DNA from 3 places in the Streptomyces sp. NPDC003247 genome. Region 3 is predicted to be linked to each of the others. Evidence: riboswitches for the same ligand, from Rfam matches in the RefSeq annotation. Region 3 holds a riboswitch; each other region holds the start of a gene.
What was found. Region 3 has a riboswitch for thiamine pyrophosphate ahead of thiO (glycine oxidase ThiO). Riboswitches for the same ligand answer to the same signal wherever they lie in the genome.
Positions count from the first base shown of each region.

Region 1: another riboswitch for thiamine pyrophosphate. It lies ahead of ACFYWQ_RS28690 (thiamine ABC transporter substrate binding subunit); the one in region 3 lies ahead of thiO (glycine oxidase ThiO).
Region 2: another riboswitch for thiamine pyrophosphate. It lies ahead of thiC (phosphomethylpyrimidine synthase ThiC); the one in region 3 lies ahead of thiO (glycine oxidase ThiO).

Region 1 covers NZ_JBIAPF010000009.1:116,232-120,150, reverse strand. Annotated here, with positions in the region: gene rlmN (23S rRNA (adenine(2503)-C(2))-methyltransferase RlmN) at 25-1,131, shown strand; TPP riboswitch at 1,191-1,297, shown strand; gene ACFYWQ_RS28690 (thiamine ABC transporter substrate binding subunit) at 1,368-2,450, shown strand; gene ACFYWQ_RS28685 (ABC transporter permease) at 2,426-3,919, shown strand, end outside.
Region 2 covers NZ_JBIAPF010000007.1:174,853-178,771, forward strand. Annotated here, with positions in the region: gene ACFYWQ_RS24260 (hypothetical protein) at 1-156, shown strand, start outside; gene thiC (phosphomethylpyrimidine synthase ThiC) at 369-2,165, opposite strand; TPP riboswitch at 2,158-2,347, opposite strand; gene ACFYWQ_RS24270 (YibE/F family protein) at 2,420-3,919, shown strand, end outside.
Region 3 covers NZ_JBIAPF010000001.1:196,315-200,233, reverse strand. Annotated here, with positions in the region: gene ACFYWQ_RS00845 (thiazole synthase) at 1-312, opposite strand, end outside; gene thiS (sulfur carrier protein ThiS) at 316-516, opposite strand; gene thiO (glycine oxidase ThiO) at 513-1,676, opposite strand; TPP riboswitch at 1,674-1,785, opposite strand; gene ACFYWQ_RS00830 (hypothetical protein) at 1,838-2,242, shown strand; gene ACFYWQ_RS00825 (NAD(P)/FAD-dependent oxidoreductase) at 2,341-3,516, shown strand; gene ACFYWQ_RS00820 (Rv2175c family DNA-binding protein) at 3,720-3,919, shown strand, end outside.

The sequences.
Region 1 (3,919 bases), on a different contig from region 3:
TCGATCTGCGACACTGGTAAGGCCATGCCTAAGCCCGGAGAACTCACTTTCGTCGCCCCCCGCGGAGCCAAGAAGCCGCCGCGGCACCTCGCCGACCTCTCGCCCGCCGAGCGGAAGGAGGCGGTGGCGGGGATCGGTGAGAAGCCGTTCCGGGCGAAGCAGTTGTCGCAGCACTACTTCGCGCGGTACGCGCACGACCCGGCGGAGTGGACCGACATCCCCGCGGGGGCCCGCGAGAAGCTGCGCGAGGCGCTGCTGCCGGAGCTGATGACGGTCGTGCGGCATCTGTCGACCGACCAGGGCACCACCCGCAAGACCCTGTGGCGGCTCTTCGACGGCACGCTCGTGGAGTCGGTGCTGATGCGCTACCCGGACCGGGTGACCATGTGCATCAGCTCGCAGGCGGGGTGCGGGATGAACTGCCCGTTCTGTGCGACCGGGCAGGCCGGGCTCGACCGGAACCTGTCGACCGCCGAGATCGTGCACCAGATCGTCGACGGGATGCGGGCCCTGCGGGACGGGGAGGTCCCCGGAGGGCCGGCCCGGCTGTCCAACATCGTCTTCATGGGTATGGGCGAGCCCCTCGCCAACTACAAGCGGGTCGTCGGCGCCGTCCGCGCCCTGACCGATCCCACACCGGACGGGCTCGGGCTGTCGCAGCGCGGGATCACCGTGTCGACCGTCGGGCTGGTGCCGGCCATCCACCGGTTCGCCGACGAGGGCTTCAAGTGCCGGCTCGCCATCTCGCTGCACGCCCCGGACGACGAGCTGCGCGACACCCTCGTCCCGGTGAACACCCGGTGGAAGGTGCGCGAGGTGCTCGACGCCGGGTTCGAGTACGCCGAGAAGTCCGGCCGGCGGCTGTCCATCGAGTACGCCCTGATCCGTGACATCAACGACCAGGCCTGGCGCGGTGACCGCCTCGGACGCCTCCTCAGGGGCCGACCGGTGCACGTCAACCTGATCCCCCTCAACCCGACGCCCGGCTCGAAGTGGACCGCGTCCCGGCCCGAGGACGAGAAGGCGTTCGTCGAGGCCATCGCCGCGCACGGGGTGCCGGTGACCGTCCGGGACACCCGGGGCCAGGAGATCGACGGGGCCTGCGGTCAGCTCGCGGCCACCGAGCGGTAGTCTGAGCGCCGTACGACATCTTCACATCATCCGACATCTGTAGATCTGACGACATCTTCATATTCCGACAGGGGAGCGCCACAGCGCTGAGAGTGCGGCACCAGGCCGCAGACCCTCTGAACCTCGCCCAGGTCATTCTGGGTAGGAAGTTCGGTCACCGCTCAAGCTGTTGTGCCCCGCCCGGGTCCGCCGGGCGGGGCCGCGTCTCTTCCTGGTCAACCCCAGGAGGAAAACCAGTGCACACCAGGACGTTCGTCGCCGCGGCCGTCGGCCTCGGCCTCGGCCTCGTCACGCTGTCGGCGTGCGGATCGTCGGACGATTCCGCGTCCGGCTCCGGCTCCACCACCGTCACCCTGATCAGCCATGACTCGTGGGCCGTCTCCAAGGACGTGCTCGCGGAGTTCGAGAAGCAGTCCGGCTACCAGGTGAAGGTCCTCACCGACGGCGACGCCGGGCAGGCCGTGAACAAGGCCGTCCTCACCAAGGACAACCCGCAGGGCGACGTCTTCTTCGGCGTCGACAACACGCTCCTGTCCCGCGCCCTCGACAACGGCCTCTTCCAGCCGTACGAGGCGAAGGGGCTCGACCAGGTCGACGCCGCCTACCGGCTCGACGGCGACAAGCACCGGGTCACGCCCGTCGACTACGGCGACATCTGCGTCAACTACGACAAGGAGTACTTCGCCGACCACAAGCTGGCCCCGCCCACCTCCTTCGACGACCTGACGAAGCCCGCCTACAAGAACCTCCTCGTCACCGAGAACGCCTCCACCTCCTCGCCCGGCCTCGGCTTCCTCCTCGGCACAGCGGCCAGGTACGGCGACGACGGCTGGCAGGCCTACTGGAAGAAGCTGAAGGCCAACGGCGTGAAGGTGGTCGACGGCTGGGAGCAGGCCTACAACGAGGAGTTCTCCGGTTCGGCCGGCGGGAAGAAGGCCGGCGGCGACCGGCCGCTCGTGGTCTCCTACGCCTCCTCGCCGCCCGCCGAGGTGATCTACGCGGACCCCCGGCCGACCACCGCCCCGACCGGTGTCGCGACCGGCACCTGCTTCCGGCAGGTCGAGTTCGCGGGACTGCTGAGCAACGCGGCCAACAGCGCGGGCGGCAAGGCGCTGATCGACTTCCTGATCTCGAAGCGCTTCCAGGAGGACATGCCGCTCAACATGTTCGTCTACCCGGTGCTGAAGGGCGCGGCCGTGCCCGCCGAGTTCACCGCGTACGGGCCCGCCGCCGAGGACCCCGAGACCATGGCCCCGGCGGACATCGCCGCCCACCGCGACCAGTGGGTCAAGTCGTGGACCTCACTCGTACTGAAGTGACGAAGGCGGGCGGCCCGGCGGCCCGCACGGGCCGTTCCGGGAGCGCGGCGCGGCTCGGGCTCATGGCCCTGCCCGTCGCGTTCTTCGGGGTCTTCTTCGCCTACCCCGTCGCCGCGATCGTCGCGCGGGGGCTCGGCTCCGACGGGACGTGGCACGCCGGGCGCCTGCTCGACGTGCTCGGGGACCCCGGCATCCGGCACGTGCTGTGGTTCACCACCTGGCAGGCGCTCGCCTCCACCGCGCTCACCCTGCTGGTCGCCCTGCCCGCCACCTACGTCTTCGCCCGTCTCTCCTTCCCCGGCAAGCAGGTCCTGCGGGCCGTCGTCACCGTCCCGTTCGTGCTGCCGACGGTCGTCGTAGGGACGGCCTTCCTGGCGCTCGTCGGGCGCGGCGGACTCCTCGACGAGCTGTGGGGCGTACGGCTGGACACCACGGTGTGGGCGATCCTGGCCGCGCACGTCTTCTTCAACTACGCGGTCGTGGTGCGGACGGTGGGCGGGCTGTGGGCGCAGCTCGACCCGCGGCAGGAGGAGGCGGCGCGGATGCTGGGCGCGTCGCCGTGGCGGGCGTGGCGCCGGGTGACCCTCCCGGCCCTCGGGCCCGCCGTGGCCGCGGCCGCGCTCATGGTGTTCCTGTTCACCTTCACCTCCTTCGGCGTGGTGCAGATCCTCGGCGGGCCCGCCTTCTCGACCCTGGAGGTCGAGATCTACCGGCAGACGTCGGAGCTGTTCGAGCTGTCCACGGCGGCCGTCCTCACGATCGTCCAGTTCACCGCCGTCGGCGCGGTCCTCGCCGTGCACGCCTGGACCGTACGGCGGCGGGAGAGCGCGCTGCGGCTGGTGGACGCCTCCCTGACGGCGCGGCGGCCCCGCGGGGCCGGGCAGTGGACGCTGCTGGCCGGCGTCCTGGCCACCGTCGTCGTGCTGATCCTGCTGCCGCTGGCGGTCCTGGTCCAGCGCTCGCTGGACGCGCCGGACTTCGCCTACTACCGGGCGCTGACCGGCGACGACGGCCATGTCTTCCTCGTTCCGCCGATCGACGCGATCGGCAACTCCCTCCAGTACGCGCTCGCCGCCACCGCGATCGCCGTGGTGATCGGCGGGCTGGCGGCCGCCGCGCTGACCCGCCGGGACGCCGGACGCCTCGTCCGCGGGTTCGACGCGCTGCTGATGCTGCCGCTCGGCGTCTCCGCGGTGACCGTCGGCTTCGGGTTCCTGATCGCGCTGGACGAGCCCCCGCTGGACCTGCGCGGCACCTGGATCCTGGTGCCGCTGGCCCAGGCGCTGGTCGGCGTCCCCTTCGTCGTACGGACCATGCTGCCGGTGCTGCGCGCGGTGGATGTACGGCTGCGGGAGGCGGCGGCGGTGCTGGGGGCGTCGCCGTGGCGGGTGTGGCGGGAGGTGGACCTGCCGATGGTGCGGCGTGCGCTGCTCGTCGCGGCCGGGTTCGCCTTCGCGGTGTCGCTCGGG
Region 2 (3,919 bases), on a different contig from region 3:
CCACAGGCACCCCCCGGCCGTCTGCCGAAGATCGGCTACGACCGTCCGGGCTTCAGCAGCCCGGACGACGGGCGCTCGACCGGCTCCCGTCCGAGCTACACCAGCCCGGACTACACCAGCCCGGACTTCGGAGGGCCCGAACACCAGCCGGAATAGGCCCACGGCTTGCGCCCCCCACCGAAGGGGACGCAAGCCGTACACCCGGCTGGGTACGGGCCAGCCCACCCGGCCCGCACCCTCACCTCAAGAAGCGTCTCGCGCCACCGGCACACCTACGGCCTCCGCCGGCACAGGCCGAGCCACGAGCCAAGCGGTGGGCCTGGCCGCAGGACAGCCTCGCACCGCCCCGGGCCACTGAGCCTTCGGTATCAGTCCGCGAGCGGCAGATAGACCCGGTTGCCCGCCGCCGCGAACTCCTGCGACTTCCGCGCCATCCCTTCCTCGATCTCCGCACGCGATCCCCCGTGTTCACGGCGGATGTCCTGGGAGATCTTCATCGAGCAGAACTTCGGCCCGCACATCGAGCAGAAGTGAGCGGTCTTAGCCGGTTCGGCCGGCAGGGTCTCGTCGTGGAACTCACGGGCCGTGTCCGGGTCGAGGGCAAGATTGAACTGGTCCTCCCAGCGGAACTCGAAGCGGGCGTCGGACAACGCGTCGTCCCACTCCTGCGCACCGGGGTGCCCCTTGGCGAGGTCGGCCGCATGGGCTGCGATCTTGTACGTGATGACGCCGGTCTTGACGTCGTCACGGTTGGGCAGGCCCAGGTGCTCCTTCGGCGTGACGTAACAGAGCATGGCCGTGCCCCACCAGGCGATCATCGCGGCACCGATACCGGAGGTGATGTGGTCGTACGCCGGCGCGACGTCCGTCGTCAGCGGGCCGAGCGTATAGAACGGAGCTTCATCACAGATCTCCTGCTGAAGGTCGATGTTCTCCTTGATCTTGTGCATCGGGACATGTCCCGGGCCCTCGATCATCGTCTGAACATGGAAACGCTTCGCGATCCGGTTGAGTTCCCCCAGGGTGCGCAGTTCCGCGAACTGCGCCTCGTCATTGGCGTCGGCGATCGAACCGGGCCTGAGGCCGTCTCCGAGCGAGTACGTGACGTCGTAGGCGGCGAGGATCTCGCAGAGCTCCTCGAAGTGCTCGTAGAGGAACGATTCCTTGTGGTGGGCCAGGCACCACGCCGCCATGATCGAGCCGCCACGCGAGACGATGCCGGTCTTGCGGTTCGCGGTCAGCGGGACGTACGGCAGACGGACGCCCGCGTGGACGGTCATGTAGTCCACGCCCTGCTCGGCCTGCTCGATGACGGTGTCCTTGTAGATCTCCCAGGTCAGTTCCTCGGCCTTGCCGTCGACCTTCTCCAGTGCCTGGTACAGCGGCACCGTGCCGATGGGAACAGGGGAGTTGCGCAGCACCCACTCACGGGTGGTGTGGATGTTGCGACCGGTGGACAGGTCCATGACCGTGTCCGCACCCCAGCGGGTCGCCCAGGTCATCTTCTCGACCTCCTCCTCGATGGAGGACGTCACCGCCGAGTTGCCGATGTTGGCGTTGACCTTCACCAGGAACCGCTTGCCGATGATCATCGGCTCGATCTCCGGGTGGTTGACGTTCGCGGGCAGGACCGCACGGCCCGCCGCGATCTCCTCGCGCACCACCTCGGGCGCCACGTTCTCCCGGAGGGCCACGTACTCCATCTCGGGTGTGATCTCGCCGCGGCGCGCATACGCGAGCTGGGTGACCGCCTTGCCGTCCCGGCTACGGCGCGGCAGTCGGGGTCGTCCGGGGAAGACCGCGTCCAGGTTCCGCAGGCCGCCGCGCGGCGAGGTGTGCTTGATGCCGTCGTCCTCGGGACGGACGGGGCGGCCCGCGTACTCCTCGGTGTCCCCGCGGGCGATGATCCAGTTCTCCCGCAGCGGCGACAGGCCCCTGCGGACGTCGGTCTCGACGAGCGGATCGGTGTACGGGCCGGACGTGTCGTACAGCGTGACCGACTGCCCGTTGGTGAGATGCACCTGACGGACCGGCACCCGCAGGTCGGGGCGCGCGCCCTCGACATACGCCTTGTGCCAGCCGATGGACTTCCCAGCCTCCCCATTGGCGGAGATCTCGGCAGAGATCTCCGTGGAGGCAGGCGTGCGTGCGTCCTTGATGGTCATGAGACCTACTCCCTACGCCGGCATTACCCGGTAACAGGTTCAGCGGTCGACGCAGCGGCTACCGTCTGCCGACGTTTCATGTGAAACATCACTTGGTTCCAGTGACGTTCCACGTGAAACATCGCGAAGACGGAGGTCAGCGCCCTCTCAGCCCGGTGCTCCGAGCTCCCGCGTGTGCAAAGGTTGCCCCCACGCTAGCGGCAATTCGGGCGCGGTGACCAGGGGGCCCCTGTCGTTCTTGCGATGATCGGTCGGTGACCACGACACACCACCCCCCGTACCCACCACCCGAACCGCATCGCGGACCGGGTGCCGGAAACGGTCCTGATTCCGGTCCGGGTCCAGGGCCACGTCCCGGGCCACGCCCTCACCCAGCTTCAGCTCCGGGTGCCGGTCACGGTCCTGGGACCGTTCCTGGCTCCGGGCCTGAGGCCAGTCCCTCTGCCCAGGGCGGGAGCGCCCCGGGGTCCGGGTACGGAGACGGCCGCCCCGGCTTCGGCGGCGGGCACGGACCGGTCGGTCCCCGCAACGGCGGACACGGACCGGGCAGCTCCCACCACGGCGGGCACGGCCATGGGCATGGGCCGGGTGGCGGACTCGGCGGTGGACACGGTGGCGGTCCGGGCGGCGGACATGGCCCCGGTCCTGGCGGCGGAGGGCACGGCCCGGGCTCCGGCGGAGGGCACGGGCACTCGCACAGCCACGGCCCGGCCGCCCCTGTCTCCCAGCATCTGCGCAAGGTCATCGCGGCCGTTCTCATCCCGTTCGCCGTGGCCGTGCTCGCCGGCCTGGTCGTGCTCTGGCCCGGCGGTGCTCCGCCGCACGAGCGCACCGGGGTGGGTTTCGACCGGCAGACGCAGCATGCGACGGTCACCAAGGTCGTGAGCGTCAGCTGCTCGTCGGTGAACGCCTCGGGCGCCACCGCGACCGGCGACACCTCGACGGCCGAGGGTTCCTCCGCGGAGCAGCAGGAGAACGGCACCTGCAAGCGGGCGACGATCCGGGTGGACACCGGCGACGACAAGGGCCGTACGTTCACGGAGATCGTGCAGCCTGACCAGTCACGGCAGTTGCACGAGGGCCAGAAGGTCGTGGTCGCCTACGAGCCCTCCGCGCCGAAGGACCTGCAGTACTCGGTCACCGACGTGAACCGCCGTGTCCCGTTGGCGGTGCTCGCCGCCATCTTCGCCGTCGCCGTCGTCCTCGTCGGGCGGCTGCGGGGCGTGATGGCACTGGTTGCACTGGCCATCAGTTTTTTGATCCTGAACTTCTTCATCCTGCCCGCGATCCTGCAGGGCTCGAACCCGCTGGTCGTGGCGGTCGTGGGGGCGAGCGCGATCATGCTGATCGCGCTCTACCTGTGTCACGGACTCTCGGCCCGCACCTCGGTCGCGGTGCTCGGGACACTCGTCTCGCTGCTGCTGATCGGTTTCCTGGGCTCGTGGTTCATCGACTGGGCCGCCCTGACCGGCAACACGGACGACAACACCGGCCTGATCCACGGGCTGTATCCGTCGATCGACATGAGCGGTCTGCTGCTCGCCGGCATCATCATCGGTTCGCTCGGTGTCCTGGACGATGTGACGGTCACCCAGACGTCGGCGGTCTGGGAACTGCACGAGGCCAACCCCTCGATGGGCTGGCGCGGGTTGTACCGGGCCGCCATCCGGATCGGCCGCGACCACATCGCGTCGGTGGTCAACACGCTCGTCCTCGCCTACGCCGGCGCCGCGCTGCCTCTGCTGCTGCTCTTC
Region 3 (3,919 bases):
GTCGGCGATGACCTCCAGCTTGACCAGGTCGGTGCCGAGCGCCTCGCGCGCGAGGCGGGCCGTCAGGACGGCCTCTCCGGCAGTGAAGCAGCCCGCGGTGTTGGGCAGCACCTGGATGCCGAGTTCCTGGAGGACGGACAGCACCGAGCCGTGCACCGAGGGGTCCACCCGGCGCATCGCGACGGTCGTCAGCTCGGTCCCGGAGGCGATCAGCGCGCGCTCCAGCACCTCCAGGCTGGGTGCCCCGCCCGTGCCCATGATCAGACGGGACGAGAAGGCCCTCCCGCCGAGGACGAAGGGATCGTCGGCCATGGTTCAGCCTCCCTGGACGGCCGTGAGGACTTCCACGCGGTCTCCCTCGGAGAGGGCGGTGGCGGACCACCGCGCGCGCGGGACGACGGTCTCGTTGAGCGCGGCGGCCACCCCGGAGGGCGCCGCCGTCAGGGACCGTACGACGGCGTCGAGGGCGGTGCCGGCCGCCACCTCACGCCGCTCACCGTTGACGGAGATGTTCATGCGGGCTGCTCCGAGAGTGCGGCGGCGCCGAAGCGCCGGGGGGTGAAGGGACGGGCCTCGTCGGGAAGTTCAGCGGTGGCCAGGACGTGCGCCATCACGTCGCCGGTCACCGGCGTCAGCAGCACACCGTTGCGGTAGTGCCCGGTGGCCAGCAGCAGGCCGTCCAGTCCGGTCGGCCCGAGCAGCGGCGCGTTGTCCGGCGACCCGGGGCGCAGTCCCGCGCGCGTCTCCGTCAGCGGCAGCTCGGTGATCCCGGGGACCAGCTCGTGCGCGTCCCGCAGCAGCTGGTACACGCCCCCGGCCGTCACCGTCGTGTCCCAGCCCAGTTCCTCACTGGTCGCGCCGACGACGAGCTCGCCGTTCTCCCGCGGCACCAGGTACACCTGGCTGCCGCGCACCACGGCCCGCACCGTGCGGCTCAGGAACGGCGCGTACGCCCGCGGCACGGTCAGCCGCAGCACCTCCCCCTTCACGGGCCGCACCGGCGGCAGCACCTCGTCCGGCACCCCCGCGAGCCGTCCGCTCAGGCTGCCGGCCGCGAGCACCACCTGTCCCGCGCCCAGCGCGTCTCCCGCGCGCGTGAGGACGCCGGCGGCCCGGCCGGCCACCACCGACAGCCGCTCCGCCCACGTCCGGTGGAAGACCACCTCGGCCCGCTCGCACGCGGCCACCAGCGCTCCCGCCAGCCGCCGCGGATCGATCTGGTGGTCGCCGTCCACCCGCAGCCCGCCGCGCACCCCCGGCGCGAGCATCGGCTCCAGCCGCCGGCACTCCCGCCCGGTGAGCCACTCCGACTCCAGCCCCGTCCGCCGTTGCAGGGCGTGCAGGTCCCGCAGGTGGGCGCGGTCGTCGGCGTCGAGGGCGACCGCGAGCGTGCCGCAGCGGCGGTAGCCGAGGTCGTGACCGGTGAGGTCGCTCAGCTCGGCCGCGAAGTCGGGGTAGCGGCGGGCCGAGGCGAGGTTGAGGCCGAGCAGCGTCTGCTCGCCGTAGTGCAGCTCCGTGACGGCGGCCAGCATCCCGGCCGCCACCTGCGCGGCCCCACCGCCCGGTTCCGGGTCGACCACCGCCGTGGCGAACCCGCGCTGCGCGGCCCGCCACGCCGTGACCAGCCCGATGATGCCGCCCCCGACGACGAGGACGTCTGACGTACGTGAGGACATGGGCGTCCAGCCCCTCCCTTCGCCGGCATGACCCGGATCAGGTTCGTACGGTCGGAGGCCGCCAGCCTCCCTCTCAGCCCGGTGCGTCCGGGCTCCCGCGAGTGCTCTACGGTGGCCACCCTAGCCCGACGCCGGACGACTCAGTAAGGGAGCCTCCGCCCGTGACCCGCCCGCCCGCCTCCCCCCACCCCTCCGCGGCGGACGGCCCCGCCCCGCGTCACCGGTCCCTCGACGGTCTCGTGCTCGCCCCCGTCGCCGACCAGGCCCCCGGGCAGGTGGGCACCCGCACCCGGTTCACGTACCACGAGAAGGACGGCGAGATCTGGGCCGAGTACGCGGGGGGCGACGTCGTACGCGGGCATCTGGTGGGTACCCGGCAGGGGGACCGGCTCGACTTCCGCTACGTCCAGCTCAAGCGGGACGGCGCGACCTCGTCGGGGCACTGCGTGGCGACGGTCGTGGAGCTGCCCGACGGCAGGGTCCGGCTCGAGGAGACGTGGGAGTGGGAGTCCGGGCCGGGCAGCGGCACGAGCGTTGTGGAGCAGGTCACGGAGCACGGCCACTGACTGACGGGTCGTCAGGTGTCTATGGTGATCAGGTGAGCGAGCGGACGCAGGACGAAGACAGGTCACCGGCGCGGCGCGTGGTCGTCGTCGGCGCGGGCATGGCCGGGGTGCAGACCGCGGTCGCACTGCGCGAACAGGGCTTCACCGGCACGGTGAGCCTGATCGGCGCGGAGCCCCACCAGCCCTACGACCGGCCACCGCTGTCCAAGGCCGTCCTGCTCGGCAAGGCGGAGGGCTCCGCGCTCGACGTCGACTTCGAGGGCCTCGGCATCGGCCTGCGGCTGGGCAGCGAGGCCCTCGGCGTGCGCGTCGCCGACCGTGAACTGGACACCGAGGCCGGGCCCGTCCCGTACGACGTCCTGGTCCTCGCCACCGGCGCGGAACCGATCCGGCTGCCCGGCGCCGAGGGCGTGCCCGGCGTCCACCTGCTGCGCACCCTGGACGACGCCGAACGCCTGCGGCCCGTGCTCGCCCGGCAGCACGACGTCGTGGTCGTCGGCGCCGGCTGGATCGGCGCGGAGTTCGCCACGGCGGCCCGGGAGGCCGGCTGCGCCGTCACCGTCGTCGAGGCCGCCGAGCGTCCGCTGGCCGGCGCCCTGCCCGCCGAGGTCGCCGCCCCGATGACCGCCTGGTACGCCGACAGCGGCACCGTGCTGCGCACCCACGCGCGCGTGGAGCGCGTCGAGCCCGGTGCCGTCGTCCTCGACGACGGGTCGCGGCTGCCCGCCGGTGCCGTCGTGGTCGGCATCGGCGCCCGGCCCGCCACGGCCTGGCTGGCCGGCTCCGGCATCGCCCTCGGCGCCGACGGCGAGGTCGTGGCCGACGCCCATCTGCGCACCTCCGCGCCGGACGTGTACGCGGTCGGCGACTGCGCCTCCTTCCCGTCGGCCCGGTACGGCGAGCGGCTCCTCGTCCACCACTGGGACAACGCCCTCCAGGGCCCGCGCACGGTGGCGGCGAACATCCTCGGCGAGGCCACCGGCGAACCCCTGGCGGTCTACGACCCGGTCCCGTACTTCTGGTCCGAGCAGTTCGGCCGTTTCGTCCAGTACGCCGGCCACCACACCGGCGCCGACACCACCCTGTGGCGCGGCGACCCGTCCGGACCGGCCTGGACGGTCTGCTGGCTGCGCGATGACCGCCTGGTCGCCCTCCTGGCGGTGGGCCGGCCCCGCGACCTCGCCCAGGGACGCCGGCTGATCGAGGCGGGCACGCCGATGGACCCACGGCTGCTCCAGGACCCGGCGCGCCCGCTGAAGGCGGCCACCGCCTGACCCGTCCGGGCGTGCCGCACACGGCGGACGTGCGGCGGAGATACGGCGGCTTCGGGGCGAGGGCGGTGACGGGTGGGAGGCCGGCGGGGCGGCGGTCCGACCGCGGGTGCGGCGGGCGGTTCCGATACGAACGGCTCGCCGACCGGCCGTGCCGGGGCGGACCCGGCTTCCGACTGTCAGTCGCAGATGGCAGGCTTGTTCCCGTGACCGAGATTGACGCAAAGATCGATGCTCTCGTCCCCGCCTGGCTCACTCTGCCCGACATCGCCGAACAGCTCGGCGTCGAGGTGACGCGTGTCCGGCAGCTGGTCAAGGAGGGCCAGCTGATCGCCGTGCGCCGTGGTGAGAACCGCGCGCTGCACGTGCCCGCCGCCTTCATCGACGGGGACAAGGTGGTCAAGGG